2 regions of the Paenibacillus sp. FSL H7-0323 genome follow, and region 2 is predicted to be linked to the other one. Evidence: predicted binding sites of a transcription regulator. Region 2 holds the regulator's gene; the other holds the start of a gene.

Region 1 (15,861 bases), 800 kb from region 2:
TTCTCGTCGACGATGATTTTGCTCTCTTCAAAATCAAAATCAACCGCACCCCGGCGCATCCGCGCATCGCGCAGCTTCATCGCCAATTCTTTCATGAGGCGGAAATCATCAATTAGTGGACTATAACGTTCCAGCAGCTCTGGATCTTCATCTTCGAGAATTTTACGAACATTGGAGTAAGTCATTCTCTCTTTGGTGCGAATCACGCTCGTAAAGACATCGTGCTTCACAACCTTCATTTGCTCGTTAAATTCCATTTCACAGGACATTGTTAACCGGTCTACCTGTGGATTCAAGCTGCAAATCCCGTTCGATAGACGGTGCGGCAACATCGGAATAACCCGGTCTACCAAATACACACTACAACCGCGGTCATAGGCTTCTTTATCCAGCTCAGAGCCTTCACGCACATAATAACCTACGTCTGCTATATGGACGCCCAGCTTGTAATGTCCATTCTCCAAGCGCTGTACGTTTACCGCATCATCCAAATCCTTAGCATCTTCGCCATCAATCGTAACAATGTTCAGTCCGCGCAGGTCGCGTCTTCCTTGCTCCGCAATCTCCTCTTCTGTAATTGAATCAGGAGCACTATCGGCTTCATCCATCACTTCAGCTGGAAATGCTTCAGGCAATTGATGTTTGCGGATAATGGAAAGAATATCAACACCCGGATCATCCTTATGTCCGAGAATTTCAATAATTTCACCCTCTGCCGCTGCTCGGCCTTCCGGATAACTCACAATACGCACAACGACCTTTTGACCATCTACAGCCCCTTTAAAGGATTGCTTCGGAATAAAAATATCACGATTAATCCGCTTATCATCAGGCAGCACAAAACCATAGGTCTCCAGGTTTTGAAAAACACCTACCGTCTGCAACACGCCACGTTTTACAATACGTACTACTTCGCCTTCCATACGTCCGCCGGACGGACTTTTAGAGGTAATACGAATCAGAACGATATCGCCATTCATAGCTCCCTTAAGATCATTTGCATGGATATATACGTCAGGATGATCACGATCATCCGGGATTAAAAAAGCAAAACCCTTCGCATGTGCTTGTAAACGTCCACGCAGCAAATCCATCCGTTCTGGCACGCCATAACGTGCAGTACGGGTCAATACAATTCTTCCATCCTGCTCTAATTCAATCAGCAGCTCCTCGAACTTTTTAAACCCTTCACTATCCTCTAGAGCAAAATGACTCACCAGCTCTTCATAAGTCATTGGTTTATATGCAGTTTCCCGCATGAAATCGAGTAATATTTCTTGTGTTATCATGTTCGTCACCCCAGCCCTCCGCGGCTTCAAGCCGCTGGCAAATATGTATATCTTGTCCTGCCCTGCAGTAATGCCAAGTAAATTTTACCTTTACTACTTCATACCCTAGTATACACGAAATCAATCCTGCGCATCCCTGTTACTGTCATCCAAAGGTTAACACAGTACAAAATTTCCTTTAACTGCTGAAATACATCCATGCCAATTTCAGATTTACTTCCTATCGATCCAACCTTTTTCTTTGCGAATATGAAAAGAAAAGCACCCTTAGGTGCTTTTTAACTCCTTTTAATATAACAAAAAAGCCTCCGCTCTATTCCATTTAGAACAGAGCGAGGGCTTACGGTAGATCTTTTAGTCGATTAAAATAGCAGCTAGAATCGCCATGATGAAGAAACCAGCAGCAAGTCCAACAGTTACACGTTGTAGTACAAGCTCCATACCACGAGCTTTTGTTTTACCAAAGAGATGCTCAGCACCGCCAGAGATGGCACCGGAAAGACCCGCGCTTTTCCCCTTTTGCAGAAGAACGACCGCAATAAGACCGACGGAAAAAATCAGGAGCACAACTTTCAAAAAGATATCCATTCACTTCCACCTCCTACGCCTAAGCATCACTATCTATGGTAATTTAGGTTATCACGATACATAAACAGTATTCTTATTTTATCATAGCGCTGTCGGTAATACAACAGCTTAGACTGTTAAGTCGTAGCTTTTCTTGCAAGATAAGGATAAACCTATTAAAGTCTATCTTCTTCAAATCATAAAAAAGACCCGCCATAACGGCGGGTCTTCGAAGTCTGCTATAAAAGCAGATTATCTTTTAAGGTTGTAGAAGGATTTCAGGCCGTTGTATTGAGCCAATTCACCCAACTCATCTTCGATGCGAAGCAATTGGTTGTATTTAGCAACACGGTCTGTACGGGAAGGAGCACCTGTTTTGATTTGACCAGCATTAGTCGCAACAGCGATATCAGCGATTGTGCTATCTTCGGATTCACCGGAACGGTGGGAGATAACTGCTGTGTAACCAGCACGTTTAGCCATTTCGATAGCATCAAAAGTTTCAGTCAATGTACCAATTTGGTTAACCTTAACCAAGATGGAGTTACCGATACCTTTTTCGATACCTGTTGCAAGACGCTCAGTGTTAGTTACGAACAAGTCGTCACCAACCAATTGGACTTTGTCGCCCAATTTTTCAGTAAGCAATTTCCAGCCATCCCAGTCGTCTTCGGACATACCGTCTTCGATTGTGATGATAGGATATTTTTCAACCCATGAAGCAAGAAGGTCAACATACTCAGCGGAAGTGTAAGATTTACCTTCGCCAGCAAGGGTGTATTTACCGTCTTTGTAGAACTCAGTGGAAGCAACGTCCATACCCAAGAATACGTCAACACCTGGTTTGTAACCAGCTTTTTCAATAGCTTCGATGATTGTAGTGATTGCTTCTTCATTCGAACCAAGGTTCGGTGCGAAACCACCTTCGTCACCTACAGCTGTGTTCAGACCTTTGGATTGAAGTACGGATTTCAAGTTGTGGAAGATTTCAGCACCTGTGCGAAGAGCTTCTTTGAAGCTTGGAGCTCCTACAGGAAGAACCATGAACTCTTGAACGTCGATGTTGTTGTCCGCATGCTCACCACCATTGATGATGTTCATCATTGGTACTGGTAGAGTTTTAGCGTTGAATCCGCCCAGGTATACGTACAAAGGAATATCCAAAGCTGCTGCAGCTGCACGAGCTACTGCCATGGATACAGCTAGGATTGCGTTAGCGCCCAATTTACCTTTGTTAGGAGTTCCGTCCAAAGTAATCATCAATTTGTCGATGCCCACTTGGTCAAGAGCGTCCATACCGATAACTTCTGGAGCAATGATTTCATTTACGTTCTCAACAGCTTTCAGAACGCCTTTACCCATGTAACGGGATTTGTCGCCATCACGAAGTTCTACAGCTTCGTGAGCACCAGTGGAAGCGCCGGAAGGAACGATAGCGCGGCCTTTAGCACCGGATTCCAGATAAACGTCAACCTCTACAGTAGGGTTACCACGGGAGTCAAGGACTTCGCGAGCATATACATCAGAAATAATAGTCATGTAAGTTAATCTCCTTTTAACATTGTTTTGGTCTTACTTGTATAGCTTAAAATCAAAGGCGTTATACCTTACCTTACTTACGGCTAGCAATCATGGATTGTCCGGTCATTTCCGCAGGTTGCGGAAGTCCCATCAAATCTAGGATTGTTGGTGCTACGTCTGCAAGAATACCGGATTCACGCAATACAACATTCTCAGTAGTCACGATGAACGGAACAGGATTGGTTGTATGAGCTGTGAACGGGCGACCGTTCTCGTCAAATACCATATCTGCATTACCATGGTCAGCGATAATAATGGCAACGCCACCTTTGGCAACAACCGCATCCACTACTTTACCTACACACTCATCCGTCACTTCTACAGCCTTGATTGTTGGTTCCAGCATGCCGGAGTGTCCAACCATATCAGGATTGGCAAAGTTAAGAATGATAGCATCCTGTCTTTCCGCTTCGATTTCCGCTACGCAGGCTGCAGCCACTTCGTATGCGCTCATCTCAGGTTGAAGATCATAGGTTGCCACTTTAGGAGAGTTGATTAAGATCCGAGTTTCACCAGGAAGCTCCTCGTCACGTCCACCGCTAAAGAAGAAGGTTACATGCGGATATTTCTCAGTTTCCGCGATGCGCAGTTGCTTCTTGTTTTGTTGAACAAGCACTTCACCCAATGTGTTATCCAGGTTCTTCGGTGAATAGGCTACATAACCTTGTACCGTTTCGCTGAAAGTAGTTAGGCATACGAAGTGCAGGTTTTGCGGGAACAAAGGACCACGATCGAAACCGCGGAAATCTTGATTCGTGAACACTTGTGACAATTGAATAGCACGGTCAGGACGGAAGTTGAGGAATACGACGGAATCGCCGCTCTCTACTGCCGTTACAGGTTTGCCTTCACTGTTTACAATTACACTAGGTTCAACGAATTCATCAAATACCGAGTTTTCATAAGATGAAGTGATGGCTTGCACAGCATCCGTGTATTTAGGGCCTTCACCATAAACCATAGCACGGTAGGCTTTCTCTACACGTTCCCAACGTTTATCACGATCCATTGCGTAATAACGTCCGGACACCGTTGCAATTGTACCCACGCCAACCTCTTCGATTTTAGCTACTAGATCTTGGACAAACTTCTTCCCACTATCAGGAGCTACGTCACGACCGTCCATAAAAGCATGGATATACACTTCATGCATATCTTCTTTTTTAGCCAGGTCAAGCATAGCAAACAGGTGGTTAATATGGCTATGTACCCCTCCGTCGGATACAAGCGCATAAAGGTGAAGCTTTTTGCCAGTGTTCTTAGCATTTCTAACTGCGCTAACCAGGGTTTCGTTATCGAAGAACTCACCCTCGCGAATCGATTTATCGATACGAGTCAAATCCTGATAAACGATCCGGCCTGCACCAATATTCAAATGCCCTACTTCGGAGTTGCCCATTTGCCCTTCCGGAAGGCCTACAGCTTCACCGCAAGCAGTGAGTGTAGTGTTAGGATATTGTTTCAGGTAACGGTCATAGTTAGGTTTGTTGGCTTGAGCAACGGCATTACCTTCTGTCGTTCCACGCAAACCAAAACCATCCATGATGATCAAAGCTACGGGTTTTGGAGCTGACATCTTACTTCGCCCCCTCAACCAATTGAACGAAGGAATCCGGTTGTAAGCTGGCACCGCCAACAAGCGCACCATCGATGTCGCTTTGGCCCATGTACTCAGTTACATTCTCAGGCTTCACGCTGCCGCCGTATTGAATACGAACAGCTTCAGCTGTTGCTGCATCATACAGATCTTTTACAAGACTGCGGATGTAAGCAATAACTTCGTTAGCATCTTGGGAAGTGGAAGATTTACCTGTGCCAATAGCCCAGATAGGTTCGTATGCAATAACAACTTTTGCTGCTTGCTCGGCACTAAGACCTTGGAATGCAGCTTCAGTTTGTACTTTACATACTGCTTTAGTTTGATCAGCTTCACGCTCTTCGAGCTTTTCGCCAACACATACGATAGGAGTAATTCCGTGACGGAATGCAGCATGCATTTTCTTATTCACGATTTCATCCGTTTCGCCAAAATAAGCACGACGCTCAGAGTGGCCAATGATAACATAGTCCACACCAAGATCACTTAGCATTACACCACTGATCTCGCCTGTGTAAGCACCGTTATCTTCAAAGTGTAGGTTTTGTGCACCAATCTTGATGTCAGTACCTTTTGCAGCTGCTACGAGTGCAGGCAGGTTAGTAAATGGAGCGCAGATTACAGTCTCAACGCCTTCTACTTCTGCTTTGCCTTTAATTTCAGCAATAAAGCTTTCTGCTTCAGGAACTGTTTTGAACATTTTCCAGTTACCTGCAATAATAGGTGTTCTCATGACTTATGTTGCCTCCTTCTTAGGTCTTACTTATCGTTCAGTGCTTCTACGCCAGGAAGCGCCTTGCCTTCCATGAACTCAAGGGATGCACCGCCACCAGTGGAGATATGATCCATTTGATCAGCCAGGTGGAATTTCTCTGCTGCTGCTGCGGAATCTCCGCCACCAATAACAGTGTAACCTTCAGTAGTTGCACAAGCTTTTGCTACTGCAAGTGTACCTTCAGCGAATTTATCGATTTCGAATACGCCCATAGGTCCATTCCAGACAACCAGCTTGGAGTTCTTGATAATATCGGCATAAAGTTCACGAGTCTTAGGTCCGATATCAAGTCCTTCCCAACCTTCTGGGATTTCATTGTAATCAACGATCTTAGTGTTAGCGTCAGCACCAAATTTATCAGCAACAACAACATCAACAGGAAGCATGAAGTTTTTACCAAGTGCTTTTGCTTTTTCGATGAATCCAAGAGCAACGTCAAGTTTGTCGTTGTCTACTAGTGATTTACCGATTTCAAAGCCTTGTGCTTTAGTGAATGTATAAGACAATCCACCGCCGATCAGGACGTTATCAGCCAAAGACAACAAGTTATCAATAACATCAATCTTGTCTTTAACTTTCGAACCACCGATGATCGCAGTGAAAGGACGTTCTGGGTTAGAAAGAGCTTTACCAAGAACGGACAATTCTTTCTCCATCAAAAGACCGGATACAGCTGGTAAGAAATGAGCGATACCTTCTGTCGATGCATGTGCACGGTGAGCCGCACCAAACGCATCATTAACAAACAAATCAGCCAATTCAGCGAATTGTTTAGCCAGTTCAGGATCGTTTTTCTCTTCACCTGGGTAGAAGCGAACATTCTCAAGTACAAGTACGTCGCCTTCGCCTAGCTCAGCGATTTTTGCTTTTACAGCTTCGCCAATTGCTTCGTCAGCTTTAGCTACTGGTTTGCCAAGGAGCTCGGACAGACGTTCAGCAGCAGTAGTCAAACGCATGGAATCTACGAATTCGCCTTTAGGACGACCCATATGACTCGCAAGAATGATCTTTGCACCGTTCTCGATCAAATATTTAATGGTTGGAAGTGTTTCGCGAATACGAGTATCATCAGTAATTTTACCGTCTTCTACAGGTACGTTGAAATCCACGCGTACAAATACGCGCTTACCCTTTACTTCTACATCACGGACGCTTTTTTTGTTCATGATTAATTCCTCCACACCCAAAATTGTTTCTAGCAGGAAACAAGAAATACATTTAGAAAGAGCGGAAACAAGGAATTTCTGTTTCCGCTCTATAGATGTTGCTTATATCAAGTCAATTACTTAGCGATTTTAGCGAATTTCTCCAAAGTACGAACCAATTGTGCAGTGTAGGACATTTCATTGTCATACCAAGCAACAGTTTTAACCAGTTGTTTGTCGCCAACAGTCAATACTTTAGTTTGTGTAGCATCGAACAGGGATCCGAAAGTCATACCTTTGATGTCGGAAGATACGATTTCATCTTCAGTGTAACCATAAGTGTCTGGATCGGAAGCTGCTTTCATTGCTGCGTTGATTTCTTCAACAGTAACGCTCTTATCAAGAACAGTTACAAGTTCAGTCAGGGAACCAGTTGCAACTGGAACACGTTGAGCTGCACCATCCAATTTACCTTTAAGTTCTGGAATAACCAGACCGATTGCTTTAGCAGCACCAGTAGTGTTAGGAATGATGTTCTCAGCTGCTGCACGAGCGCGTCTGAAGTCACCTTTAGCATGTGGAGCATCCAAAGTGTTTTGGTCGCCAGTGTAAGCATGAATTGTAGTCATCAAGCCTTCAACGATACCGAACTTGTCGTTCAGTACTTTTGCCATTGGAGCTAGGCAGTTAGTTGTGCAAGATGCGCCGGAAATAACAGTCTCAGTACCATCAAGAATGTCATCGTTAACGTTGTAAACGACAGTTTTCATGTCGCCAGTAGCTGGAGCGGAGATAACTACTTTCTTAGCTCCACCTTTCAAGTGTTTTTCAGCTGCTTCTTTAGTTGTGAAGAAACCTGTGCACTCAAGTACGATATCAACGCCTAGGTCGCCCCATGGCAATTCTTCAGGGTTGCGGTTAGCAAGAACCTTAACTTCTTTACCATTGACTTTGAAGAAGCCATCATGCACTTCAACATCACCTTGGAATTTACCTTGAGTTGTATCATATTTAAGCAAATGAGCAAGCATCTTAGCGTCAGTCAAGTCGTTGATTGCTACCACTTCGATACCTTCTACATTTTGAATACGGCGGAAAGCAAGGCGTCCAATACGTCCAAAACCGTTAATTCCAACTTTTACACTCATTGAATAGTTCCTCCTAGAATTCGTTTTATTTATTCAAAACAGACGGTGAGGTCTGTCATGACAACAATGTTAAGTATGATGCAAGAAGTATGTTATTGCCTGCAATCTAAAAACTACGAAGATAGCTGTAGTTGATTGTCAATTTCCTTGCCTATTTCTACTGCAGCAGCCTCGTCCGTGACGAGAATATTCTCCTGCCCGAAACGCAGCATGGCATGAATGGCTTTGGCCTTGGGTTTGCCTCCTGCAATACCGATGACTTTCTCTGTCCGGATAATATCTTCTAGACGTAGACCCATCGTAAGCATGGTATGGACAACCTGACCCTCTTCATTGAAATAATAGCCAAAAGATTCGGCCACTGCCCCTTCACCCTGGATTTCCGAGACTGTAGCCTCGTCCAGTTTGCGGCGGCGGGTCATTTCAATGGCATCCCCAATCCCATGTACAATAATACGCGAACTACGGATGGTTTGTACAATCTCTCCAATATTAGAGTCAAGTGCCAGCGATTGGTATGCATCCCCGCTAAGCAAATCAGGGACATGCAACAACCGGTAGTTGGCTCCAACCCGCTTTGCCATGGTTGAGGCAATCGTGTTGGCTTGAATCTCCATACTCTCTCCTAATCCTCCACGCGCCGGAACAAACCAAGCGTTCTTATAGGAAAGGGACAACGGCGGTGCCAGTTGATCAGCCATATCGGCAAGCGTCGATCCACCTGTGACGGCAACTGTATCATCTGCGCGAAGTATACTCAGCAGCGCTTTCGCACCCGCTCGGCCAAGCTCTCGTTTGGTGAACGGCGATGACTCACAATCACCCGGTACTACAATAACTTTATCCAGACCATACGTTGCTCGAATTTTCTCTTCCAGCTCATCCAGACCAAATAGGCTCTTAACAACCGGCTCTAGCAAATCAAGCAGTCTACGTCCAGCAGCGCTAATGCGCATGCCAACACTCTCGATCTCAATAAGCCCTTGCGATTTCAGAAGATCCGTCTCGGCACGCAGTACCCGCTCAGTCATATCTAGCGAAGCGGCTAGCGTTCTGCGCCCAATAATATCGGACAGCATGATCTGATGAAGAATCGTGTACCGTCTCTTAAGGGTTTCCATGAGATCAGGCAGAAGCTGCTTTTGGATATCTAATAAATTACGCATACTTTCACTCCTGCAACTTCGTCTTCCTCTATTCCCTTGTTCATGGTCTCAAAACGTCCCGGGTAAACTTTTTAAGTCCCACCCATATTCTAACCAAATATTGCTCGAAGCGCAAGTCTTCCGAGAGTAGAATTCTCAAGCGCTTGTCTTCTTATACATTAATAAGGTCAGAAAAAGATATAGCGCCCGATGCCTGTCCCTAGAGCGCTTGTCCAGTATTAATATTACATTGCAATTGTGTAAAAATTGTATTATAATCATTTTTGTTGCGCCCGTGGTCCAATGGATATGACGTAGGCCTCCGAAGCCTGAGATCCAAGTTCGATTCTTGGCGGGCGCGCCATTAATTTCATTTTTGCACATAATTTAGTAGTGCCTATACTACTACTTAACCAAAGAGCCGCTTGTCGGCTCTTTTTTTTGAATATAAGTTTGACTTTCTTTGACTTTTTGTTTGAATTTGTTTATCATGTGGGTAATACGGCAAGAGTAAAAATGAATACATTTGAAGAACCAATATCAAGGAGGTTTTCCACGTGAGTTATATTCCTATGGTAGTAGAACAGAGCAACCGCGGCGAGCGCGCTTATGACATCTATTCCCGCCTGCTGAAGGACCGCATCATTTTCCTTGGAACGGAGGTTAATGACGTGGTAGCCAATTCTATCATCGCACAAATGCTGTTCTTGGCTGCCGAAGATCCTGACAAGGACATTCACCTTTACGTGAATAGCCCAGGCGGTTCCATTACTGCAGGTATGGCTATTTTTGATACAATGCAGTACATTAAACCAGACGTTTCCACCATCTGTGTGGGTATGGCAGCTTCCATGGGAGCTTTCCTGCTAAACGCTGGCGCCAAAGGCAAACGTTTCGCACTGCCTAACAGCGAGATCATGATCCACCAGCCTCTGGGTGGTGCTCAAGGTCAAGCAACGGACATTGAAATCCGTGCCCGCCGCATCCTCAAATTGCGCGATAAGCTGAACCGTATTCTAGCAGAACGTACGGGCCAACCTCTAGAACGTATTGAGAAGGATACAGATCGCGACTACTTCATGACTGCTGCAGACGCGGCTGAATACGGTATCGTAGATAAAGTAATCGAGAAGACATTGCCTAGCGGTGTGTAAGCTATAAAGTAAAAATATAAAGAGGCTGTGCTCTATCCGTTATGGTTAGAGCACAGCCTCTTTATATTTTATAGAAGACCTAAATCCAATTAAGCCAGCCCGCCATAACCTAGCGCATCCAGCTTCTCGGCAATTACGCGATAACCCCGGCCATTCGGATGCAAATGATCAATGGATAACAGCCCTCTCTCATTTCCTGCGAACTCACTGTAAATCGAAGCAAATCCACATACTCGGCTGCTGTACTGTGCTGCGTATTGATTAAACTGCCTGACCCACTCTGTCGCACCAACCACCTGAGGATAGGGGTTATATAATCCCACAATTCTAATGATAAAAGGTCTACGCGTCCTCGCCTTCAATTGTATAAGGATATTCATAATTGCAGAGAAATTTTGTTTGCATTCCTGAAGCGATCTGCGCAGTTCTGCGGATAAGTTGCCTTGCTGTCTTGCTGCTGATTTGGCCGCGTGAATCAAATCATTACCACCGATAGACACAGTGATGATATCGGCTTCTCGAACGGCTTCACGCATCATGGAATTTCCGCGCAGCCTCTGCTCCAGCTCTGAAGTAGTCATTCCGTTCACGCCTAAATTCGTAGAGGCTACAGTAGTCCGCAGTCTCCCTTCTGCCATTCTACGGTACACCGGAACAAAACCGTTACCTGGCAGAGCACCAAATCCAGTCGTCAAGGAATCGCCAATTGCAGTATATTGGTAGCCCATAGCTCTCCCCCGTTCATAAACTAGTTACTCCCTTTAGCATATGAACAAGAGACAACTCTGGTAAGGGGGAGATGTCTTGTGCCGACATTAGCGGAGACGAAGAGTTTCCATTTATTTCATGCCAGCAAACGGGCTACTGCCATCCGGCAAAAGCTCTTTGAAACTAAAAGTATACTCAGGGAAGCCTGCAGCATACGCTGTGTACTCATATAATTGGAAGAACAGAACAACCTTGTCGTCCTTCAGATAGAAATATTTCTCCGTATTCAATCCGTTGAATCCTCCCAAATAACTATCCTCTGCCTTCAGTAGCTTGCTCAGCTTTGCATTCAGCTGTTTTTTGTAGTTTGGATTAGCTCCAAACAGGTCGCCCAACAGTAGACGCTTACCATCCTTAAGCGAGAAGGTGAAGGCTTCACGGTTAGTCATTCCATGGGCGCCGCCCGTATCACTATACTGATGCATCACTATGCTGATCACACCATTCTGATTGTAGGTCACTACATAACCTGAATCATAGGTGTATTTGGGCTCTGCTCCATCTCGATCGGAGATATCCTGTTCTGCACCCGCCGCGAATTTCATAACACTTTCCTTCAAAGTATTATTAATAGCTTGTTGCGCACTGGAGTTGCCCAATCCACTGATCTTCGGATAATCAAGCTGAATAAAAGCTTCTGCCCGATCTTTAGCATAAGTTTCCGTGGTTACCGTCAGCGCGTTCTGCGGTCTGTTCACCACATTCAGCATACTGGCGGCCCGACTCCAATCTACCTTATAACCCATATAATCATTTAACAATCCTGATGGAACATAGAGGCGATTATTAATTAACTTCCCTTCATACTCTCGAATGAAATAGTTGTTCACCCACACAGAAGTACCGTAGCTGGATAACATCAACTTGGCCTTGGCCGATCCTTTTCCAATCATGTACGCATTTTCCTTCTTATCATACACAAGCGGTAATCCCAACACATCTCGCATAAAAGTTAGGGGAATCCAGGCCAGTCCTTCCTTCAAAATACCTTCCTGCAACGAATTTATCCCGTTTGCCTTTAAAACGATACGCGAATCAATAGCTATATTCTCCGTTTTACTAGCTGCTGCATAACCCGTTTCGCTGGGCAGCAGACCTCCACCAAACAATAAACCTGCTGACATCAGACCTATGCCCCATTTGCGTGCTGATTCTTTTGAAATAATATTCATCATCTTATTTTTCCTCTCCTTTCCAATTTATTAAACAGAATCGTAGAGAACTTACACAAAAAAAGAGGCGCCCCCCACTATTACTAGTGGAAGACACCTCTCCTCTCTGCATTCACCTTGTTCTGATACTATTTCAATTCATACATTACGCTCAGCTGAGTTGTAACTTTAACTACTCCGGGTTGCACGGATGTGCTTGCACCAGCATCTGCTGCAGCCATATTCATTTTTAGATTCTGTTCAAAATAAACCGGAGTGATATCGCCATCATTTTGGCTGACCGTGATCACTTGACCCAAGCTGCGTTTAGCTGCCTTAGCAATAGCCCCTGCTTTAACATCTGCATTCGCCATCGCTTTTTCAATCACCTGAGCTTCAAATGCAGAAGTATCTTCCACAGAAAAACGTGCATTTCCGATATTATTCGCCCCTGCCGCAGATGCAGCGTCCAGCAATTCACCAACCTTGGTCAGATCTCTATAAGACACTAACAGCGTATGATTGGCGTTGTACCCCTTCACTTGCTGTCCTTCTTTTTCGCTGTAACTATAATTGGGTTGCACATAAAACTGCGTGCTTTGAATATCTTTATCTGCAATTTTCCAAGTATTCTTCAGTAAAGTCATAATCTTCTGAATTTTAGCGGCATTGGTCTTCTGCGCTTCTTGCGCAGTTGTGGCCGTAGTATCCACACCGATGGACAAGTATACGATATCCGGCTTGAGGGACAATTCGCCTTTACCTACTACACTAACGACATTTTTCTGCACTTCATCTGCGTAAGCCTTTGCAGGACCTTGGAAAACACCACTCATGCTGATCCCTCCAATTAACAAACTCCCTACGATCATCACTGAACCAATTTTCTTCAATAAACCTTTCATATTTGCCAGCCCCTTTCATTTCTTGTGATTTGTTATTATCCTCTAGACGAGTCTTTTTGGTAAATGTTGCACGTTCTCCATCTATTTTTTGGTATTAAAAAAAGCCCCGAAGGGCTTTTGGTCATGCGATAAATAAAGTCTTCCTAGCAGAAACGATGTTGTCTTCCTATTATTGGTTCTCAAGCTCTTCTTTGCTGACCAGACTTGTCAAAGCGTTTACAGCTTGATCGGCATCCGCACCGTCCGCGCTAATGTAAATCTCCGTGCCGGAACTGATAGCGAGGCTCATAATCCCCATAATACTTTTAGCATTTACTTTTTTATCATCTTTTTCCACGAAAATCTCCGACGAAAACTTGTTAGCTTCTTGCACAAACAATGCTGCCGGTCGGGCATGAAGCCCTGTCTTCAACCGAACAACTACCGGGTGCTTTGTCATGAAACGCTTACCCCCTAATTGAGTTCTCCCCAAAAGTTTCACATTAATTTTATATTATTATATCATTATAACGTAAACCACACTAGAAAAAAAGTAATTAGCCGCCTCGAACCTTGTCCGCCAGCTCATCAATCTTACGAAGCCGATGATTTACTCCCGACTTACTGACTGTACCTTTGAGCATTTCACCAACCTCCTTGAGGTTGATATCTGGATGCGCCATTCGAATTTCTGCTACTTCACGCAGTTTATCCGGCAAATTCTCCAGTCCCATTTCTCGCTGCAACAGCTTGATATTTTCAATCTGCCGCACCGCAGCACTTATTGTTTTGTTGAGATTTGCGGTCTCGCAGTTCACGATCCGATTCACGGAATTACGCATATCGCGCATAATTCTTACATCCTCAAATTTGAACAGCGCCTGATGCGCTCCAATCAAACTTAAGAATTCAATAATCTTCTCGCCTTCTTTAATGTAAAGAATGAACCCTTTTTTACGTTCAATACAGCGTGCGTTTAGGTGGAATTCCCCAGCCAGATCCACTAATGCTTTACAATGTTCCTCATACATCGAGGAAATCTCCAAATGGTAGGAGGAGCCTTCCGGATTATTAACCGATCCGCCAGCCAGAAAGGCACCGCGTAAATAAGCACGCTTGCAGCAGTTATTCCCAACAATCTCATCATCAATACCATCGGTAAAAATAAATCCTTCCGACACAATTCTAAGATCCTTTAGGATCTCTTGTACACGGTTTGGGATTCTGACGATATAGACGTTATTTTTCTTCAAACGCATTTTTTTACGCACGAGTAGCTCAATATGGACCTGGTAATATTTCTTAAGTAAAGAATATACCCGCCTTGCAATCGCGGCGTTCTCCGTCGAAATGTCGAGAATAACCTTTTTGCTTGAAAGCTGCACAGATCCATTCATACGGATAAGCGCTGACATTTCCGCCTTCTCGCAGCAGGGTTCACTCTCCACCATCGTCAGCTCTTTTTTGGTAAGGGCCGCAAAAGACAAGGGTCTCACCTCTTTCTTGATAAGTACTTCGTTCTCATCTATAAGTTATACCCTAGGGTTTCTGTTTATCCAATCCTGCACAAGCTGATAAATGTGATGACTAAGCTTATCGGTATCATGTCTCAAATAAGTTCGGAATAAAACCAGTTTATCGGCTATAACCTTGTATCCATTGCCATCCAGCGCTTCTTTATCAAGCTGCACCGGGCGCGCGCCCTTTTCGGCGTACTTCGTCTGGACCTGTTCCGGAATCTCACCGTCATTAACAATAACATAATCGAATAAATCGATCCCGATATGATCATATACAGCTTGAAGATGATCGCTGACGGTATAGTTATCCGTTTCACCCGGCTGAGTCATTACGTTGCAGACGAAAATTTTGATAGCATTCGAAGATACAACCGCTTCTGCCAGTTTCGGAACAAGCAGGTTGGGAAGAATGCTCGTATACAGACTGCCAGGACCCAGCAGGATCGCATCTGCATTCCGAATCGCCTCAAGCGCTTCGGGCAACGGTTCTACATCTGGCGGCTCCAAGGACACTCGTCTGATGATCCCGCCAGCTTCAGGGATTTTGGACTCCCCCGTGATAATCGTGCCGTCCGACATTTCTGCATGCAGGATTACAGCCTCACCGGCCGCAGGCAATACCCGGCCGCGAACAGCGAATAATCGACTGAGCTCCCGTACAGCTGTAACGAAATCGCCGGATATATCCGTGAGCGCAGCAAGAATCAAGTTGCCGAGACTATGACCAGCTAGTCCCTCACCCGTGTTGAAACGGTATCTCATAATCTCTGCCATGAGCGGCTCAACATCAGCCATAGCTGTCAATACGTTGCGGATGTCCCCAGGAGGAGGCATTTGCAGTTCACTGCGCAAAATACCTGAGCTTCCCCCATCATCGGCAACGGTAACAATAGCAGTAATATCTAATGGCTTCTCTTTTAAACCACGAAGCATAACAGATAACCCCGTGCCACCGCCCATAACGACGATACGTGGACGCTGTCTTTGTTCTTCAGCCACTATGACCCCTTCTCTCTAGTGCCGATCACGCTCGGAATCCCGATGACTAACGGTTACGGATTCCGTCTCGCTAACGCCCAGCATTTTACCCAAATACTCAGATATGGCTACGGAACGGTGTTTACCTCCCGTACAGCC
Region 2 (15,861 bases):
TTCGGATTCAGTTTTCAGGCATCAAGCCTGTAACACGCTTAGAAATTCATTCTCACTTCTGGTGAAGAACCGAATTTCACGCGGCAGCGTCTGTTTCACAGACGCATGTTTGGTGGCGATAGCGGAGGGGTTCCACGCGTACCCATCCCGAACACGACCGTTAAGCCCTCCAGCGCCGATGGTACTTGGACCGAAGGGTCCTGGGAGAGTAGGACGTTGCCAAGCACAAATAGACCACTGTTGATAACTCGACAGTGGCTTTTTTGCGTCTATTATAGATTGTGGAAAACTTGTGGATAATTCATTGGAATTTGCAGAAAACTTACGCACATGTGGATAGATGATTAAAAGGCAAAAAATCACCAAATGGTGTGGATTAAGTACATATTTATGTAGATCTGTCAACAGAAAACCTAAGTAATACACGGGTTGCTGTGGATATAGTCATATTTATGTGGATAGAGGGATTAATAAGTGGATAATTATTTTAACTTGAATAGAACAAGATTACAAGACTATTTTTAAAACTGCCTAAGGCTGTGGATAACTGAAAAAAGTTCGAAAAATATCCTTATAATTCGCACACAATACACTCTCTTGTTATACTAACCATAAAAGTAAATTCATAAATGATGAGGTGAGTTTTGTGGATATCAGACAGTTGCACTCAGAAGAGTTTGATCTAAGCATGGATTTATCTGAATATGCTTTTCAATACAAGCTGCCTAGTGAGAAAAGGGCGAATGCTAAGGAAAGATTTAAAGCAGAACGCGTATGGGGTGCTTTTGAAGAAGGTACTTTGGAAGCTAAACTTACTCTTCTTCCGTTCGAAGTGTACATACAAGGTAGATTAGTACCTATGGGAGGGCTCGCAGGGGTAGCGACATGGCCAGAGAATCGCAGACAGGGGCATGTGGCAAAGCTCCTGGCGCATACGCTGCAAACGATGAATGAGGCGGGGCAGACATTATCTTTTCTGCATCCGTTCTTGATCCCCTTTTATCGCAAATTTGGTTGGGAAGTTTATTGTGAATATAAGAAATACTCCATTCCTGTTGCCAAGTTTCCCAAGAAGGTTGAAGTTGAGGGCAAGGTAAGACGTGGTGTTATAGATATCGAAGTATTGGACAACTTATACAATCGTTTTGCAGTTAGATATAACGGAACACTTAAGCGTGATTTGGACTGGTGGGAAAACTCTGTTCTGGATGATGAAGGTCAGACTGCGGTATTTTATTCACAGCTTGGGGAACCTGAAGGATACGTACTATATAAGATAGAAAATAGAGAGCTGGTCATTGATGAATTTGTGTTTTTGAACGAACAGGCCCGGCAGGGGCTGTGGACATTTCTTGCGAATCACGATTCGATGGTGACCGGTGCATCGCTAAAACTGGTGCCATCCGATGATATGTTACCCTTTTTGCTGCCTGATCCGCGTATAGAGCAGGAGAATTATCCTTATTTTATGGCGCGTATTGTTAATGCTAAAGCATTCGTGGAGAGTTATTCTTTTAAGCGTCACAACAGTCAGAAGAAACAGGTTATCTATATTGAAGATAAATATGCCCCATGGAATGACGGGTTGTGGGAATGGACTGTCTCCGAAAAGGGAGCAGCAGCTTTCTTGCGTATAGAGGGTGAACGGGATGCAGCTGACTTAAGCTGTGAGATTGGTACGCTGACGATTCTAATGTTTGGATATAAACGCCCGGCAGAGCTGGCTCGTTATGGACGTGTGACTGGTAATCCGAGGGCTCTGGAATGGCTCGAAGAAATCATACCGCAAGCTGAAACTGCACTTTTTGATCATTTTTAGAAAATAATTAGGCTCTCCCCTTCGAAAGATGCTGGGAGAGTTCTTTATTTCCGAATACATTCGCTGAAAAAAGTGAAAAATAAGAGAATCCTCTTGGAATTAGCACAGAATATGTTATAATATTAAAAAGTCAAAGAAAGTCAAAGTCAACGCACCTGATGACATACAGTGCGATCCTCTGAATTTGTGAAGTTTTCTTCAGACTTATATGAATGAAGTTCACTAATAAATGTCATTAAGGATGCGGGCCGTAAGCGATATTATGAAGCTTTAAAGAGCACTGGAGGATGAGTGATGCGCAATATCTCTGATATTATTGAACAATATCTGAAGAATATTTTGCATGAAAGTCCCGAAGGTACGGTGGAAATCCAGCGAAATGACCTGGCGGACCAGTTCTCATGCGTACCGTCACAGATCAATTATGTTATTAGTACACGCTTTACACTGGAAAAAGGCTATGTGGTGGAAAGTAAGCGTGGTGGCGGGGGATATATTCGTATTCAACGTTTTGAATTGCCGCCCAACGTGGCACTGCATGCCCATTTAAACCATACTATAGGTGGCGGGATAGATCAGAACGCTGCCGAAGGGTTGATTTATCAACTGGAGGAAGCTGGTTTTCTAAGCAAGCGTGAGGCGTGTCTTATGCGCGCTGCTGTTTCTCGGGATTGCCTAACGGTTAAGATTCCATATCGGGATGAGATTCGGGCCAAGATTATGAAGGCGATGTTAATCTCTTTGTTAGGCAAATAATTGTCAATCATAAGGGAGGGGCTTTCGCTTATGCAATGTCAGGAATGTGGCGTCAAGCCAGCAACACTCCATTTCACCAAGATCGTGAATGGAGAGAAGACAGAATTTCATATCTGCGAGAGCTGTGCGCGGGAGAAGGGTGAACTGATCCCGGGAACTGCTGGAGGATTCTCCATTCACAGCTTGCTGTCCGGTCTGCTTGATCTTGAAGGGGCCGGTAAGGAAAAGACGGCTGCTACGAAGACTACGCAGAGTCTGCAATGTGAGAATTGTGGAATGACGTACTCGCAGTTTAGCAAATTGGGTCGTTTTGGCTGCAGCTCCTGTTATAAATATTTTAACAGTGCACTGGACCCGCTCTTTAAACGGGTGCATGGCAGCACTTCGCATGTAGGCAAGATTCCTAAACGTGCTGGAGCACAAATTGTGTTCAAGCGGCAAATTGATGAATTGAAGCTGGAATTACAGCAAAGTATCGCACAGGAGGAATTCGAAACTGCGGCAGAGCTGCGGGATCAAATTCGCCAACTTGAAAAAGAAATGGCACAAGAGTAAAGTCTTTGATATATAGGGGGGATATGACATGTCAAGTCTCCGATTTACTGAACAAGCGCTTAGTGATTGGATGCGCTCGGGAGGCAGTCACTCCGAGATTGTAATTAGCAGCCGTATGCGTATTGCACGTAATTTAGAGCATCTTCCATTCCCTATGCTTGCTTCCTTAGAGCAATCGGAAGAAGTATTAGAGCTGCTGGCCCCTGTGTTTCATGGGGAAACTGCTGCCGAATTCGGATCTTTTCAACTAATAAAGCTTGCTGAAGTGAATGAACTGGATAAAAAGGTATTGGTCGAGAAACATCTCATCAGTCCTAATCTGGCTAATGATTCACGTGGCGCAGCTGTGATATTAAATGAAGATGAGTCGGTTAGCATCATGATTAACGAAGAAGACCATCTGCGGATCCAATGTCTGTTCCCGGGTCTTCAGGTAAGAGAAGCATGGGAACGTGCGACAGCCATCGATGATATCTTCGAATCGGCTGTGAATTACGCTTTTGATGATAAAAGAGGATACTTGACCAGTTGTCCCACCAATGTGGGTACAGGGCTGCGTGCCTCAGTAATGCTGCATTTGCCAGCACTAGTAATGACCCAACAGATCAATCGCATATTGTCAGCAGTGAACCAAGTGGGATTGACTGTAAGAGGAATTTATGGTGAGGGCAGCGAAGCAGTAGGGAACATCTTTCAAATTTCCAATCAGATTACTCTCGGTCAAACAGAAAGTGAAATCATCGAGAACCTTCACAGTGTAGTCACCCAGATTATAGAGCATGAACGAAATGCCCGTGAAAGGCTGCTTGTAGATTCCGCTTTAAGAATTACAGACCGAGTGAAAAGATCTTATGGGATTTTGTGTTATGCAGCTCTAATGGAGCTTAAAGAATCCGCACAACGGCTGTCTGATGTGAGACTTGGGGTTGACCTTGGCATACTGGAAGGCCCTTCGATTTCCGTGCTTAATGAGCTTAACGTTAAGACACAGCCAGGATTTCTGCAAAAAATGTTCGGTGACGAGATGAACGCCACTGAACGGGATATGTATCGGGCGAAACTGCTCCGAGAAACACTGGGAACACAACATTAATATAGATATTTATTATTCATGGAGGTGCAGGAGATATGATGTTTGGAAGATTTACGGAACGCGCACAAAAAGTGCTAGCGCTAGCGCAGGAAGAAGCTGTTCGTTTAGGACACAACAATATTGGCACAGAACATATTTTGCTAGGACTTATTCGTGAAGGAGACGGCATTGCTGCTAAAGCATTAATCGCTTTGGGTCTGGGTCTTGAAAAAATCCAGGACGAAGTGGAGACACTGATTGGCAGAGGCCAAGAACAACCTACGAACATTGCTTATACTCCTCGCGCCAAAAAAGTAATCGAGTTGTCGATGGACGAAGCCCGCAAGCTGGGACATACGTATGTCGGCACTGAGCATATTCTGCTAGGACTTATTCGTGAAGGAGAAGGTGTCGCGGCTCGTGTGCTTAATAACCTCGGCATCAGCTTGAACAAAGCTCGTCAGCAAGTGCTTCAGCTTCTGGGAAGCAGCGAGGCTGCATCCAGTCATAGCGGAACACCTGCTAATGTCAGCACACCTACTCTAGACGGTCTAGCACGCGATTTGACGGCTTATGCCAAGGATGGCAACCTGGATCCAGTTATCGGTCGCAGCAAGGAAATTGAACGTGTTATTCAGGTACTGAGCCGCCGGACGAAGAACAACCCGGTGTTGATAGGTGAACCTGGGGTTGGTAAAACAGCTATTGCTGAAGGCTTGGCCCAAAAGATCATTAATAATGAAATTCCAGAAACACTGCGCGACAAACGCGTAATGACGCTCGATATGGGCTCTGTAGTGGCTGGTACTAAATATCGCGGTGAGTTTGAAGACCGCCTCAAGAAAATCATGGATGAGATTCGCCAAGCGGGGAATATCGTACTCTTTATCGATGAGCTTCATACGCTGATCGGTGCTGGTGGCGCAGAAGGTGCTATTGATGCTTCCAACATTCTTAAGCCGGCTTTAGCCCGCGGAGAACTTCAGTGCATCGGTGCGACTACGCTGGATGAATATCGTAAATATATTGAAAAAGATGCAGCTTTGGAGCGTCGTTTCCAACCGATTACGGTGGATCAGCCATCTCCAGAAGAAGCGGTACAAATTTTATTTGGACTTCGCGATCGTTATGAAGCACATCACCGTGTGAAAATTACGGATGAAGCTATCGTGGAAGCTGTAAAGCTGTCTGATCGTTACATTCCGGATCGTTTCCTGCCGGATAAAGCCATTGACCTTATCGATGAAGCAGGGTCTAAAGTAAGGCTTCACTCTTACACTATCCCGCCAAATCTGAAGGAACTAGAAATGCGCTTGGATGATATCCGCAAGGAGAAGGATTCTGCTGTTCAGAGCCAAGAGTTTGAGAAAGCGGCTGCCCTGCGTGATACGGAGCAAAAAATCCGTGAAGAGCTTGATACGACTAAGAACCAGTGGAAAGAAAAACAAGGACGTACCGATTCTGAAGTTACACCTGAAGATATCGCACAGGTTGTTGCAAGCTGGACGGGAATCCCTGTAAGCAAGCTGAAGGAAGAAGAGACCGACCGTCTGCTTAACATGGAAGCTCTGCTGCATGAACGAGTGATTGGTCAGGACGAAGCTGTTAAGGCTGTCAGCCGGGCATTGCGCCGGGCGCGTGCGGGTCTTAAAGATCCGAAACGTCCAATGGGCTCCTTTATCTTCCTCGGTCCTACGGGTGTAGGTAAAACTGAGTTGGCACGTGCGCTTGCTGAAGCTATGTTCGGCGATGAAAATGCGGTCATCCGTATTGATATGTCGGAATACATGGAGAAGCACTCCACGTCCCGTTTAGTTGGTGCTCCTCCTGGATATGTCGGCTATGAAGAAGGCGGCCAATTAACAGAGAAGGTACGTCGTAAACCATACTCTGTAGTACTGCTTGATGAAATTGAAAAAGCACATCCGGAAGTATTCAACATTTTGCTGCAAGTGCTTGAAGATGGTCGCCTTACCGACTCCAAAGGCCGGGTAGTTGACTTCCGCAATACACTTATCATTCTGACCTCTAACGTAGGCGCACAGGCAATCAAGAAGAATTCAACGCTTGGATTCACGGCTGTGCAAGATGCAGGAGCAGAATACGGCAATATGAAGGGCAAGGTTATGGAAGAGCTCAAGAAGAGCTTCCGTCCAGAGTTCTTGAACCGGATCGACGAAATCATCGTCTTCCACTCACTCGATGAGAAACATATCGCTGAGATCGTTACGTTGATGTCTGATGAGCTGCGCAAGCGCCTGCGTGAATATGATGTTGATTTTGTACTCACGGATGCAGCGAAGGCCTTCTTGGCTAAAGAAGGTTATGACCCAGCCTTTGGTGCACGTCCATTGCGCCGGGCAATTCAGAAGCATATTGAGGACCGTCTTTCTGAGGAATTGTTGAGAGGAAATATCCAAAAGGGTGATTCCCTCAATATTGATGAGGTCGGCGGAGAACTTGTGGTGACTAAAGTGGACGCTCCAGTAGCGCCAGCGCTTGAAAAAGAAGTAGAATCCGAATAAAATAAACAAGGCTTTCGCTCCTTATTTATAGAGGAGCGGAAGCTTTTTTTATTGGAAATAGATCAATTTAAAATATACATTTAATGCAAATACCGAATGACCTTTCGTTAAAGGGGTAGAAATGGTAAACTTTCATTAGAAGAAAATGATCCGAATTGTAAACAGTTCGGACCGTAAGGAGAACAAATGGCTAAAGCAAAAACAAAATTTTTTTGCACCGACTGTGGATACGAATCGCCAAAATGGTTCGGGAAATGCCCAGGGTGCCAGGCTTGGAACTCCATGGTGGAGGAAACGGAAAGCGTAGTCAAAACACAGGGAATGAATGCCCCTATTTTTCATAGTAAAGAAAAGGCACAGTCGATCATAAGTATAGAAAGTGACAAGGAACCGCGCATACTGACAGGTATAGGTGAGCTTAACCGTGTTCTCGGTGGGGGGATCGTACCAGGATCGCTGGTACTAGTAGGGGGAGACCCAGGAATCGGTAAATCTACGCTCTTATTACAGACCTCGCACGCCCTTACAACACAGGGATTGCGAGTATTGTATATCTCGGGCGAAGAATCGGTAAGGCAAACTAAGCTGCGCGCGGATCGCCTCGATGCGTTGTCAACGGAGCTTTATGTACTATGTGAGACAAATATGGAAAGCATAGAAGAAGCGATCGAACAAATCCAGCCACAATTTCTTGTCATCGATTCTATTCAGACCGTATTTATGCCAGAAGTAACGAGTGCGCCAGGCAGCGTGACCCAGGTTCGGGAGTGTACGACAAGATTTATGCGTATCGCTAAGATTCGTGGAATTGCAACAGTTCTCGTTGGTCATGTTACCAAGGAAGGGGCTATTGCTGGACCACGGATGCTTGAACATATGGTGGACTGCGTGCTGTATTTTGAGGGTGAGCGGCATCATACGTATAGACTTTTGCGGGCTGTAAAAAACCGCTTTGGCTCTACGAATGAAATCGGCATTTTCGAAATGGGTGAAGCGGGGCTTACCGAAGTAGAGAATCCATCGGAGCTCTTTTTATCGGAACGTCCGCTTGGCGTGGCTGGTTCTACTGTGGTGGCAAGTATGGAGGGAACTAGACCTGTGCTTGTAGAAATTCAGGCACTTGTTGCTGCCACCCACTTCCCTTCCCCACGGCGAATGTGCACAGGCATGGATCACCAGCGGATGGCACTTATTATCGCTGTACTCGAGAAACGGATGGGCATGTTCCTGCAGAATCAGGATGCATACCTTAATGTTGCCGGGGGAGTAAAGCTGGATGAACCGGCGATTGATCTAGCTGTAGCTATTAGTATCGCCTCCAGTTTTCGTGATATTTCAACAAAACCTTACGACGTTTTCTTCGGAGAAGTAGGACTTACCGGTGAGGTAAGAGGCGTTTCGCGCGCGGAAATGCGCGTTAAGGAGGCCGCAAAGCTTGGCTTCCGGCGGGTGATTATGCCTGAAAAGAGCATGAAGGGATGGAAGCACCCGCAAGATATCCAGATTATTGGCGTCAGTACCGTAGCAGATGCACTATCGGTCGCGTTAGATTAGGGGGCACAGGGATATGAAAGAATATAACCAATTAGAGAATATGAATGATCTGCTCAGACTGGCGGCACCGGGTACACCTTTTCGGGAAGGTTTGGAGAATGTGCTGCGCGCTAAGACAGGGGCACTTATTGTCGTAGGGTACAGTCCTGAGGTGATGGACGTAGTGGATGGCGGATTCTCCATTAACTGCGATTTTTCGCCCAATTATTTATATGAGCTAGCTAAAATGGACGGAGCTATTATTCTAAGTGAGGATTTAAAGCGTATATTGTATGCTAATACACAACTTATACCGGATTCTTCTATCTCATCCATCGAGACGGGGATCCGTCACCGGACCGCGGAGCGGGTAGCGAAGCAAACGGGTAAGCTGGTGGTTTCCATTTCACAACGCCGCAATATCATCACGCTTTATCAAGGCTCGATACGTTATGCACTCAAAGAGATCGGGGCTATTTTGGCAAAGGCTAACCAAGCGATTCAGACACTTGAGAAGTATAAAGCAGTGCTCACGCAAGGACTGACGAATTTGTCAGCTTCAGAATATGAGGGCATTGTTACCGTTGCTGAAGTAGTGGGTGTTATCCAGCGTGTAGAGATGGTTTTGCGCATAAAAATGGAGATCAAACGCTATATCAACGAATTGGGCAACGAAGGACGCCTGATCAGCATGCAGATGGAAGAACTGGTTGGAAATACAGAGGAAGAAGCATGGCTTCTATACAGAGACTATGCTAAGGAAGAGCAGGAAGATAAAATCCGTGAAATTATCGCCGGTCTCAAACGGATAAGCGATGATGATCTGATGGATGATAACCATATTGCCCGTATACTGGGTTATTCCTCTACGGCAATTACCTCTGAAGAAGTGGTGACTCCACGTGGTTATCGCCTGCTTAACAAAATTCCGCGGCTTCCGAATGTGATCATTCACAATCTGGTGGAGCGGTTTGAAATGCTGCCTAATTTGATGTCCGCAAGCATAGCTGAATTGGATGAAGTGGACGGAATTGGGGAGGTGCGGGCCCGTAATATTCAGGATGGGCTCAAACGTTTACAGAAGCAAGTTCTTATTGACAGGCAAATGTAAATAACATACAATCACGTAATATTGGGGACGTTAAAGGCCAAAGTTAGAAAATTGAGGTGAAGAAATGATACAAAAATCAATTCCGAGTCTTTTTACGATAGGTAATTTGATGCTCGGAATGTTTGGTATCATGATGGCGTTTGACGGTAAGATTAGCATGGCCGCTATCATGGTTATTATTGCTATGCTGTTAGACGGCTTAGATGGTCGAGTAGCTCGCGCTCTAAAATGCGAAAGCGAATTTGGCAAGGAGTTGGACTCCTTATCTGATGTCGTTTCTTTCGGAGTCGCACCGGCCGTTATTTTGTACGTCTCAAGCCTGCAGGATTTAAACTCTGCATTAGGCTGGACAGTAACTGCAATTTTTCCGGTGTTTGGTGCTTTGCGCTTAGCCCGTTTTAATGTTCGTCCGGGGGTTCCGGGTTATTTTATCGGTTTGCCAATTCCTGCTGCAGGTGGTGTACTGGCCACATTAGCTCTTTTTAATAAAGATGTTTCGGCTCCGTTTATGATCGTTGCTACACTGCTCTTATCCTATTTGATGGTCAGCACTGTTAAATATCCTAATTTTAAAAAGATTGGATTGCCGAAAAAAGCGGTGGTTGGAGCGCCAGTGGTTATTGTTGTTGCAGTGGCTGTAGCTGTTGTGTTCCCAGAGCAAATCGCTAAGCTGATCTTTGTCTTACTTGGAATTTATGCATTATACGGCTTTAAGCAAAATATTGATCGGTTGACAGCCAGACGCCGTCATCGTCGTCGTAGCCGTTCAGAGGATAAAGTGTATCACTCCAAGAACGGTTAATCGGTCCATAAGGTAAGGTAACTGAATAAATTATGACCAAAGGTTTTGTCTTCCCTAGGGGATGGCAAAGCCTTTTTGCATTTCCAGCGCTACCCCAAGTTTATCGTCTTGAAAATTGGAACATACTGGTGAGGAATAGATCCATTTAGGATGAATAAAAAGGAGGTGCGTTAGGTTATGTGGAAAAAAGTGATTTTGTCTTTTGCCTTAATATGTGGTGCTTGGTCAGGTTTTTCGCTATACCATGCGCTCGAAAGAGGATTCCCCAAGGGGATGGAAAAGCTGGGTGAAAGCTTACCTGTAGAAGGAAGCATTTTATTTACGGTGCTGGGTGCCATTATTTTTTTGTTTGCGGGGTCTTTATGCGCGGAATGGGGAGGTTCAAAACTGCGGGAGGCGGTTCACTACTGTTCGCGTATTCCAATGAATGAATTAGCTGCAAGTGCAGCTGGGCTTACAGGGGGGCTTCTGTTATCTCTCCTGTTATACCCTGCAATGATCTGGCTTGGGAAAGCTGGGCAGCTGCTGCAAGTGCCAGCTACGTTGGCTTTTGGATATCTGGGGCTGCGGATCGGTTTGGAGAAAAAAGAGGAGCTTGCTGCGCTGTGGACATCTGGACGCTGGGGCCAAGCGGCTGAGCCGGAAGGCCGCGGGCTTGAGGAACATAAAATTCTCGACACAAGTGTTATTATCGATGGAAGAATCGCTGACATTTGTAAGACGGGATTTATTGAGGGAACCATTGTCATACCTGAATTCGTGCTTGAAGAGCTCCAGCATATTGCTGATTCTTCGGATCTGTTGAAGCGGAACCGGGGACGGCGTGGGCTTGATATTCTCAATAAAATTCAAAAAGAGCTTGATGTGAAGGTATTGATCTATGAGGGAGATTTTGAAGAAATCTCTGAGGTTGACAGTAAGTTAGTGAAGTTAGCGAAGGTACTCCAAGGTAAAGTAGTCACTAATGATTTCAACTTAAATAAGGTTTGCGAATTGCAGGGTGTTTCCGTTCTGAATATTAACGATCTGGCGAATGCTGTGAAGCCTGTAGTGCTGCCTGGTGAGGAAATCGTAGTTCAGGTCATTAAGGATGGCAAAGAACATGGGCAAGGGGTAGCCTACTTAGACGATGGAACGATGATTGTTGTAGAAGGCGGACGTGAATATATCGGGACTACGATGGAGGTTCTGGTCACTAGCGTGCTGCAAACTTCGGCTGGCCGAATGATATTTGCTAAGCCAAAACTTTTGGAAAAAGCGCAATAAGTGAAGATAAAGTGTATGGGGACTGTCCTATGGGTTGGAAATGCCCGCCAAACACGTTATGATGGGATTATACGTGAAAGACAGGAGCCAGATTAATGTCAAACAGTGTGGGCGTCGTCATTGTGGCGGCAGGCAGAGGAACGCGAATGGGAACTGCGGAGAGCAAGCAATATTTGTTACTGCAGGGGAAGCCGATTATCGTTCATACGCTGGAGGTATTCCAGCAGCACGAATTGATCTCTGAAATCGTGCTCGTAACCGGTGAAGAGGATATTGAACGCTGCCGGGAATGGATACAGCTCTATAAGCTGGACAAGGTTAAGGCTATAGTAACTGGTGGATCTGAGCGTCAGCATTCCGTACATAAAGGGTTGTTGAAACTTACGACACAGTGGGTAATGGTACATGATGGTGTTCGTCCGTTTGTACAGCCGAATGAAATTGAGGCTTGCTACGAACGAGCGAAGCAGATGGGTGCTTCGGTTCTTGCTGTACCCGTCAAGGATACGATCAAACAGGTGGATAATGAAGGACAGGTACTGTCTACGCCGGATCGGCGAAGTCTGTGGGCGATTCAAACCCCGCAGACTTTTCGTCTTTCTGATTTGCTGGAGGCTTATGCAGCGGCGGAGCGGGATGGCTTTCTGGGCACCGATGACTCCAGCTTGGCGGAGCGTGCGGGGATTCCGGTTTCTGTGGTAGAGGGAAGCTACAGAAATATTAAGATTACGACACCTGATGATTTGGATTATGCAGAATTCACAGAAAGAAACAGGGGAGAGGGACAATCATGATCGCTGTAGGACAAGGATTTGATGTGCATCAGCTGGTAGAGGGCAGGCCTTGTATTATTGGGGGAGTTACGATTCCTTACGAAAAAGGATTGCTTGGGCATTCCGATGCAGATGTGCTGCTGCATGCAGTTAGTGACGCGATTCTAGGCGCACTTGGACTTGGTGATATTGGCAGACATTTTCCGGATACAGATCCAGCCTTTAAGGACGCAGATAGCTTGAAGTTATTAGAAGAGGTATGGGCACTTGCTCGTGAGCGAGGATATAAGCTGGGAAATATCGATTCAACGATTATCGCCCAAAAGCCTAAGATGGCTCCGTACATTCCACAAATGACCGAGATTATCGCACGTGCGCTTAATGCCGACCCGTCCAAGGTGAATGTTAAAGCTACTACAACTGAGCAGCTTGGTTTTGCCGGACGCGGCGAAGGAATTGCCGCACAATCTATTGTCTGTCTACTCCAAGATGTGATATCATCTTGAGATGGTCTAAGTAGTAAATTAAGTTCAACCATATGAAGCGGAGGGAATACAATGACGGATGAAGTCCGGGTGCGTTACGCACCGAGCCCTACGGGACATTTACATATAGGTAACGCCAGAACGGCGCTGTTTAACTATCTGTTCGCCCGTAATAAAGGCGGTAAATTCATTATCAGAATTGAAGATACAGACGTAAAGCGCAATGTCGCTGGTGGTGAAGAGAGCCAGCTTAAGTATTTGAAATGGCTGGGTATGGATTGGGATGAGAGCGTTGATGTTGGCGGAGAGTACGGACCTTACCGTCAGACAGAACGTCTTGACTTATATCGTGTACATTGGCAGGATTTGCTGGACAGAGGTTTGGCTTACCGCTGCTATTGCACAGAGGAAGAGCTGGAAGCGGAACGTGAAGAACAGACTGCTCGCGGAGAAACGCCTCGTTATTCTGGCAAACACCGTGATCTGACTGAAGAGCAACGTTTAGCTTTTGAAGCTGAGGGACGAGTGGCTAGCATTCGCTTCCGTGTGCCAGAAGATCGTACGTATGCGTTTGATGATCTCGTAAAAGGCAGTATTTCTTTTGACACAAAAGAAATGGGTGACTTTGTTATTGTGAAGAAGGACGGAATTCCGACCTATAACTTCGCGGTAGCTGTTGACGATCATCTGATGGCTATTACTCACGTATTGCGTGGAGAAGACCATATTTCCAACACACCCCGCCAGCTTATGATCTATGAAGCGCTTGGCTGGGAGCCACCTTTATTTGGTCACATGACGCTTATTGTTGGCGACAACCACAAGAAGCTCAGCAAACGGGATGAATCCGTTATTCAGTTTATCGAGCAATATGATGAATTGGGTTACTTGCCTGAGGCTCTGGTTAACTTCATTTCTCTGCTTGGCTGGTCTCCAGAGGGAGAAGAAGAGATCTTCAGTAAAGAAGAACTTATTTCTATTTTTGATGCGGACCGTTTGTCCAAAAGCCCGGCTGTATTCGATAAAAACAAGCTGGCGCATCTGAATAATCATTATATTAAGCATGCTGATCCTAAACGGATCTCTGCGCTAGCTATTCCACATCTGCAAAAAGCGGGTAAAATACCTGCTGAGCTGAACGAAGAGCAACAAGCATGGGCGGAAAGCCTTGTCGCGTTGTATCAAGAGCAGATGACTGCAGCTTCTGACATCGTGGCGCTATCGGAACTGTTCTTCCGCAGTCACCTAGAGTTAGAGACGGAAGCAGCGCAGGTTCTGGCTGAAAGCCAAGTTCCTGAGGTATTGTCTGCTTTTCTGGCTAAGGTTGAAGCCTGTCAGGATTTCAGTGCAAGCAACATGGCTGTTCTGATTAAGGAAGTACAGAAAGAAACAGGTCATAAGGGCAAAGCACTCTTTATGCCAATTCGTGTGGCTCTGACCGGACAAACGCACGGACGTGATCTTAATATAACCATTGCTTTGCTCGGCAAAAACCGGGTCATCGAACGTTTGAAATCACAAATTAAGGGCGCTTAAGGTCGTATTTCATACGACTAAACCCCCTTGTCAGTATCTTGTCTTTTGCGCTAAGATAGAATTATATGATAATAGCTGTGATCAGGAAAAGTACGTCCATTGAAGACAATTGCCAGAGAGAATAACCGAGAAAGGGACACCCTTTCGGGCTGGGAGTTATTCATTTGTCCGGGGCAGAACATGCGCCTGTGAGCTGCACGGTTGAATGACCTTTTTAAGGCTCATTAGATCGCGCCGGGAACGTCGCCGTTAATGATGCCAAGTGGAACGAAGAAATTCTGCCGTTTGTTACAATAGCGGCTCATTTGATTCGTTCAAGCAGAGTGGAACCGCGGTTAAACGTCTCTGCAGCATTATGCTGCAGGGGCGTTTTTTGTCTAAATATAAGCAAAAATAATTTTCATACAATACTCTTTGTCTTATATTTCTACGAGATAACAAACCAAGCGAACACTCACCGCATATGTATGATAAGGATGATGGGCCTGGAGACAATACCTTTCTTGTGTACCTGTAAACAGGAGATAAGGAAGTTAAGAAGAGAGGAACCGTGATGTTTAAGCATATTAAGTCGGACATTCGGGCGGTATTTGATAACGATCCTGCTGCCCGCAGCTGGTTCGAGGTTGTCTTCACATATGCCGGCTTGCACGCCATTTGGGGTCACCGGATCGCCCACTCTTTTTTCAAACGCCGCTGGTATACAATGGCTCGTATGGTTTCGCAGTTTAGCAGATTTATGACTGGTGTTGAGATCCATCCTGGAGCTGTCATCGGAAATAGGCTGTTTATCGACCATGGTATGGGGATTGTTATTGGAGAAACCTGCGAAATCGGTGATGATGTTATAATCTATCAAGGGGTTACGCTTGGAGGAACAGGAAAAGAAAAAGGTAAGCGACATCCCACGGTCGGCAACAATGTAGTTATTGGTTCCGGTGCGAAGGTTTTAGGATCTTTTCGTATTGGTGACAATTCAAATATAGGTTCGAATGCAGTTGTGTTGCGTGAAGTGCCTAACAACAGTACAGTAGTAGGGAATCCAGGTCGTGTGGTAAAACGTAATGGAGAACGGGTATCCGATCGGCTCGATCATACGAAGATGCCTGACCCGCTTGTCGATTCACTGCGGTTTTTGCAGAAAGAAATCGAAGAAATTAGGGAAAAGCTTGGCGCAGAAGATAAACAAAAAACCGCACAGCGGATAGCAGAAGCTCAGCAGTATATTGGTGACTACGAAATTTAAGCATCCCGGTATGAAGGAATCCGGAAGAACAGAAAGGGCTGGAATAAGGATGGCTTTACAAATATATAACACAATGACACGCAGCAAGGAGCAGTTTGTGCCCCAGGAGCCGGGCAAAGTTAAGATGTATGTGTGTGGTCCAACCGTTTATGGATATATGCATATCGGAAATGCTAGACCTATAATTGTTTTTGATATGGTCCGGAATTACTTGGAGCAGTTAGGTAATGAGGTGCGGTATGTTACGAATTTCACGGATGTCGATGATAAACTGATTCGCAAAGCCGAAGAAATGAACACTACTGTAGCAGAGGTAGCGGAAACTTTTATTGCTGCTTACCGTGACGACCTGGAAGGGCTTGGTGTTAAACCGGCAACCTTG

What was found. Region 2 encodes CtsR, which represses protease genes until heat stress. Its sites were predicted from a motif close to ATGGTCAATAAAGGTCAAACA; they were not measured.
Region 1: the regulator CtsR is predicted to act here: its motif matches at 9,698-9,718, upstream of clpP (ATP-dependent Clp endopeptidase proteolytic subunit ClpP).

Annotation. Positions count from the first base shown of each region.
Region 1 is NZ_JBBODB010000001.1:5,061,548-5,077,408, reverse strand. It holds partial or broken gene rnr (ribonuclease R) at 1-1,289, opposite strand, end outside; gene secG (preprotein translocase subunit SecG) at 1,644-1,877, opposite strand; gene eno (phosphopyruvate hydratase) at 2,109-3,395, opposite strand; gene gpmI (2,3-bisphosphoglycerate-independent phosphoglycerate mutase) at 3,469-5,013, opposite strand; gene tpiA (triose-phosphate isomerase) at 5,015-5,767, opposite strand; gene MHH89_RS22970 (phosphoglycerate kinase) at 5,794-6,975, opposite strand; gene gap (type I glyceraldehyde-3-phosphate dehydrogenase) at 7,092-8,102, opposite strand; gene MHH89_RS22960 (sugar-binding transcriptional regulator) at 8,216-9,268, opposite strand; tRNA gene MHH89_RS22955 (tRNA-Arg) at 9,537-9,611, shown strand; gene clpP (ATP-dependent Clp endopeptidase proteolytic subunit ClpP) at 9,805-10,401, shown strand; gene MHH89_RS22945 (GDSL-type esterase/lipase family protein) at 10,491-11,129, opposite strand; gene MHH89_RS22940 (PdaC/SigV domain-containing protein) at 11,241-12,344, opposite strand; gene MHH89_RS22935 (SIMPL domain-containing protein) at 12,470-13,225, opposite strand; gene MHH89_RS22930 (HPr family phosphocarrier protein) at 13,395-13,664, opposite strand; gene whiA (DNA-binding protein WhiA) at 13,762-14,691, opposite strand; gene MHH89_RS22920 (gluconeogenesis factor YvcK family protein) at 14,737-15,684, opposite strand; gene rapZ (RNase adapter RapZ) at 15,739-15,861, opposite strand, start outside.
Region 2 is NZ_JBBODB010000001.1:4,264,942-4,280,802, reverse strand. It holds rRNA gene rrf (5S ribosomal RNA) at 109-225, shown strand; gene MHH89_RS19525 (GNAT family N-acetyltransferase) at 647-1,819, shown strand; gene MHH89_RS19520 (CtsR family transcriptional regulator) at 2,114-2,575, shown strand; gene MHH89_RS19515 (UvrB/UvrC motif-containing protein) at 2,606-3,130, shown strand; gene MHH89_RS19510 (protein arginine kinase) at 3,159-4,223, shown strand; gene clpC (ATP-dependent protease ATP-binding subunit ClpC) at 4,259-6,727, shown strand; gene radA (DNA repair protein RadA) at 6,914-8,281, shown strand; gene disA (DNA integrity scanning diadenylate cyclase DisA) at 8,295-9,371, shown strand; gene pssA (CDP-diacylglycerol--serine O-phosphatidyltransferase) at 9,436-10,173, shown strand; gene MHH89_RS19485 (PIN/TRAM domain-containing protein) at 10,351-11,439, shown strand; gene ispD (2-C-methyl-D-erythritol 4-phosphate cytidylyltransferase) at 11,535-12,233, shown strand; gene ispF (2-C-methyl-D-erythritol 2,4-cyclodiphosphate synthase) at 12,230-12,718, shown strand; gene gltX (glutamate--tRNA ligase) at 12,770-14,233, shown strand; gene cysE (serine O-acetyltransferase) at 14,787-15,479, shown strand; gene cysS (cysteine--tRNA ligase) at 15,529-15,861, shown strand, end outside.